2 regions of the Metabacillus sp. GQ13 genome follow, and region 2 is predicted to be linked to the other one. Evidence: predicted binding sites of a transcription regulator. Region 2 holds the regulator's gene; the other holds the start of a gene.
What was found. Region 2 encodes NrdR, which represses ribonucleotide reductase genes. Its sites were predicted from a motif close to AACACNATATATNGTGTT; they were not measured.

Region 1: a site for NrdR is predicted at 1,130-1,147, ahead of AC6CHR_RS08125 (vitamin B12-dependent ribonucleotide reductase). Genes of this name have one in related genera too.

The regions. Positions count from the first base shown of each region.
Region 1 is NZ_JCAXET010000005.1:222,224-224,709, reverse strand. Features, by position in the region: gene AC6CHR_RS08130 (lipoate--protein ligase family protein) at 1-836, shown strand, start outside; gene AC6CHR_RS08125 (vitamin B12-dependent ribonucleotide reductase) at 1,245-2,486, shown strand, end outside.
Region 2 is NZ_JCAXET010000003.1:221,727-224,212, forward strand. Features, by position in the region: gene AC6CHR_RS04960 (replication initiation and membrane attachment family protein) at 1-744, opposite strand, end outside; gene nrdR (transcriptional regulator NrdR) at 1,048-1,506, opposite strand; gene AC6CHR_RS04970 (cytosolic protein) at 1,694-2,089, opposite strand; gene speD (adenosylmethionine decarboxylase) at 2,327-2,486, opposite strand, start outside.

The sequences.
Region 1 (2,486 bases), on a different contig from region 2:
TGGCAAAGGAAATTTGGCGATATATTGATTCTGGTAATTGCTCGCCAGCATATAACATGGCACTAGATGAAGCATTATTAGAGTGGCATAGTGAGGGGAAGATTCCACCAACCATTAGGTTTTACGGATGGAACCCAGCGACACTATCGGTTGGCTATTTTCAGAAAGTCGAAAAAGAAATCAATTTAGATGCTGTGAAAAAATATGGTTTAGGTTTTGTAAGGAGACCTACAGGTGGTCGTGGTGTTCTCCATGACCAAGAACTTACTTATAGTGTAATTGTTTCAGAGGAGCATCCTGATATGCCAAAAACGGTGACAGAGGCATATCGTGTTATTTCAGAGGGAATATTAGCTGGCTTTAAAAATCTAGGTTTGGATGCCTACTTCTCGATTCCACGTACAGATGAGGAAAAGCAAGGATTGAAATCTCCTCGATCAGCTGTATGCTTTGATGCACCTTCATGGTACGAGCTTGTCGTCGAAGGTCGTAAGGTAGCCGGAAGCGCTCAAACTCGGCAAAAAGGTGTTATTTTACAACATGGATCGATCTTGTTAGATCTTGATGAAAATATGTTATTTGATTTATTCAAGTATCCTAATGACAGAGTTAGAGAGAGAATGCAGCGTGCCTTTAAAAATAAAGCCGTTGCAACGAATAAGCTCCGTGAAAAACCAGTAAAAGTAGATGAAGCAAAGCTCGCTTTCAAAAAAGGTTTTGAAGAGGGCCTCAATATCGAATTAGAACTCTATCAATTGACAAAAGAAGAGAATGAAAAGGTTGAAAAGATCGCGAAAGACAAGTATCAAAGTGATGAATGGAATTTTAAAAGATAAGAAGAAAAAAGGTGCAACCTTGGTGGTTGCACTTATCTTATGTACTTTTAAATCATTTGGTTATTTTTAGTTTGAGATTATAAAGTAAAGGTAAAGTACTAGTGACGAAGAATTTTTTTCGACAAATATGTTAGCTAATCCTATATGAATCAACATTTTGTCATTAAAAAATCAATGCAAGTGACAAAATCCTTCAAAAATCGTTATTTTCAGGTCGAAATCTTGTTCAAATGCGTTTTTCCTTTGCTTTTTAATAAGTTAGTGATTTGACAAACTAGGTATAAGTTGACCTAAAAACTATATATAGTATTAAGGGTAAAAAAAGAGATACTATATATTGATTTTTGTAGGGCGTTATGATAAATTAACAGAAGATTTAATAGAGAGAGATATAGAGGAGTTGTTTTAATGACTGTTGTTACTGAGCAGAAGATGGTTTTAAATGTACAGAAATTAAATAATGATATTTCTGCATTTTCACAGGTCCATCCAATTACAAATGATATGAAATTAACCCACCAAGGTGTTTCAAGACTTGTTATGCTTGATCGTTACACGTTTAAGGATACCGAGAAAATCACACTATCTGAAGGTGACTTTGTTGTTCTCACAATTAAAGAGGATCCTAAGTTCCCAGCTAGAGGACTTGGCTACATTAAAGATATAGATTGGCAAGCTAAAACAGCAAATGTACTAATTGATGAAGAGTATCGCCATTCTTTAGACAAACCTGAGGAAATGGAAACAGGTATTGTTAATCGCTCGTTAGACGTCATTGAGAAACCACTTGAAATCTTTTACGAACAAATTGCAAAACGTAATGCAACGGGATTAGCATCGGTGGAAACAACTGAGGAAAAACGGAAAGAGTGGTTTGAAAAGTTTTATCAAGAGTTAGTAAACTTGAACTTTATTCCAGCAGGGCGTGTTTTATACGGAGCTGGTGCTGGAACAGATGTTACCTATTTTAATTGTTATGTGATGCCATTTGTTAAGGATTCACGCGAAGGGATTTCAGAGCATCGTAAGCAAGTCATGGAAATCATGAGTCGCGGTGGTGGTGTTGGAACAAATGGGTCAACTTTACGACCTCGTAACACCCTAGCTCGTGGAGTAAATGGTAAGTCAAGTGGTTCGGTTTCTTGGTTAGATGATATTGCGAAATTAACACATCTAGTCGAACAAGGAGGAAGCCGCAGAGGAGCACAAATGATCATGCTCGCTGACTGGCATCCAGACATTATTGAATTTATTATTTCAAAGATGCAAAACCCAAGAATTCTTCGTTTTCTAATTGAAAACACGAAAGATGAAGCAATAAAAAAATATGCACAGGATCGACTTAAATTCACTCCTCTAACACAACATGAAATTGATATGTATCAAGGAATTATCAATTATAAACAAATACCAGGTACAGGTGGATTTAGTGAAAAAGTTATTAAAGATGCAGAAGTTAAGCTCCGTACAGGTGGTACTTACAGTGTTCATAATTCAGAGTTTTTAACAGGAGCAAACATATCTATTACCTTAACTAAGGACTTTATGGATGCTGTTGAAAATGATGAGGACTATGATTTACGCTTTCCAGATGTCGAGAGCTATAATAAAGAAACCATGAACGAGTACAATGAAAATTGGTATAAGGTT
Region 2 (2,486 bases):
ATCTACTGCGTTAATTCCATACAAGAATGCTATCTTTTTTACAACCTCTTTTACAGATGGTGTAATAGCTTTAGCAGGAATGATTGCGTCAGATAGCCCTGAGAAGAACAAGTCAAAATCGAAGGCATCATCAGAGAACGTCATGTCGGCGCGTTTATTTGTCTGCATAAATTCCCGTCCATTATTTGGTGATAAATCGTTTAATGTCTCTTGATTTACTCTAGCAATCATTTCTGCAGACTGTCCAGAATCAAATATATCATTAAATGTTTTTGTAACGTCTTTCATACCATCTTCTAATTGTTGATCTGAGAAGAATCGTTTTAAATGAGAAAATTTATTTTTTCCGACTCGATTGTAAAGATAGATATTTAAAACACCATCCTGAAAAAACTCATCTGGTCTTAATGGTGCTTGTAATTCATAAACAAATCGCTTAAACTCATCGGTCTCAACTAAATATGACTTTAAAAGACCCAGTCCTTCCAGTTTCAAACGTTCTTGGTATATATCATGCAAGTTACTTTGCATGATCGTCATTAAACTATGATGAGTGGTTTCTTCGCCCCAAATCCGATTTTGTTCTAACTCCCCCCACAATGTCATATAAAGGCTGAAGCATTTAGAACCGATGAGCGGTTGATAGAGTAGTGTTATAATTTTTCGGTCTAAATCTTGAAGTACTGAGCTGCTTTTTACTGTATAACGATCTATTGCTAGCAACTCTTTCCAATATGGATCCATCTCCTTCAAACCCTCCTATTAGAATGCAAAAGCTCCACGGTTCCCCAACAAGCGGAAATGAAGTTTAAATATTGTTAAAAATTCATTATTGAAGAAAAGCTTATCACTTAATTTAAGTTAGACGCATCGGTCTTATAAATAGGTGATCTCTAAAAAGTTGTTGTTTTTCGTAATAAGTACTTCTTTATATACTTAACCGTTTTGATAGCAACAAAAAAATTTTTAGAAAAGAGCCTATAAATAGTAACTTACCACTGAAAAAAGAGCTTGAAGAAACGCTTCTTCTCTAGCTCTCTTTGCAGTTCACCTAACTTTTTTTATAAGGTCTGTTAATTCTTCAATAAAAACATTAATATCTTTAAATTGTCGATAAACAGACGCGAAGCGAACATATGCTACTTCGTCAATTTTTGCAAGCCTGTCCATCACCATTTCTCCGACTAACTCGCTGTCCACTTCGGAAACACCTTGATTTCTAAGTTCTTTTTCTATTTCATGAACAATATCTTCTAATTTTTGTAATGGTACTGGCCTTTTTTCACAGGCCTTTATTAAGCCTCTTAATATTTTATCGCGATTAAACTCTTCCCTTGTCCCATCCTTTTTCACAACAATTAACGGAAATTCTTCAACCTTTTCAAATGTCGTAAAGCGATATTGACATTCTTCACATTCGCGGCGGCGTCTAATCGATCTGCCTTCATCTACAGGTCTTGAGTCAAGAACCCTTGTACCATTATGCTGACACGAAGGACATTTCATTTAACCAGCTCCTATCAAAATGGCAAATAAGAAAAGCGCAAGCACCTTGTTCAGCCGGATAGAAAAGGTGGGTTGCTTTTTCCCTCCGCATCCGACTGTTTCAAAGTTGACTGCTGTAGCTAGCACTAAACTAATTACAATATATAAATCTGATATTAAAAATATTTTAAAAATGTTTTAAAGAACTTTAGTTACTTCTGCCTGTTCCAACAAATGTTTCCTTTTGATCAAGTTGTTTATACAGATTTAGAATGACCTTTTTGCTATAGCCGAAGTCTGTGGGTAAAAACGTATTTGTAGTTACAGTAAAATCAATTGCTGTCTCATATGGACGAACGGCCACTACAGTTACAATCAAAAAGGCTTTTCTAGGACGATCAATGTTTACGCTCATTTCTCCACGATCTTCAGAAATAGAGGTTACCGTCATGCCATTTGTTTCTTCAATAATAGATTTTACTGATTGTAAAGCTTTTTTATATGTAGTTTTATAATAATGACTCTTCAAATCTGGATTATAATGTTTTTCACGTGTTTCTTGATGTGTACTAAAGATATCTTTTAACTTATTTAAGAAACTCATACTCTTTTCCCCTTTATTATATATATTTGGAATATTGATCAAAGTTATGCTAACTCTATCATACTGAATATTTCCAACAATAAAAAGAGGTGATGATTAAATAATCAGCACCTCGGTCTTTTTTATGTTTAATTTTCGATATTTTTCATATAATTAATGCTTTTCTCCATTGATTCACTCTTAAAGTGTTGAGGGATACTCTACTCCCAAAGCAAAGCTTAGGGAGAGACATCTACATTAGAGAGCTTTAACCTGTGCTTGTTGTATTTGCACTGGCCCCATCCCTCTAGGTATTTCTATGTTTTCACGAGTTTGGGCACCTAAGGATTCCGCAATGTGATCTGCCGCAATGTTAGGATTTAAATCACCACAAGTATAAACATCTATACTAGCATAA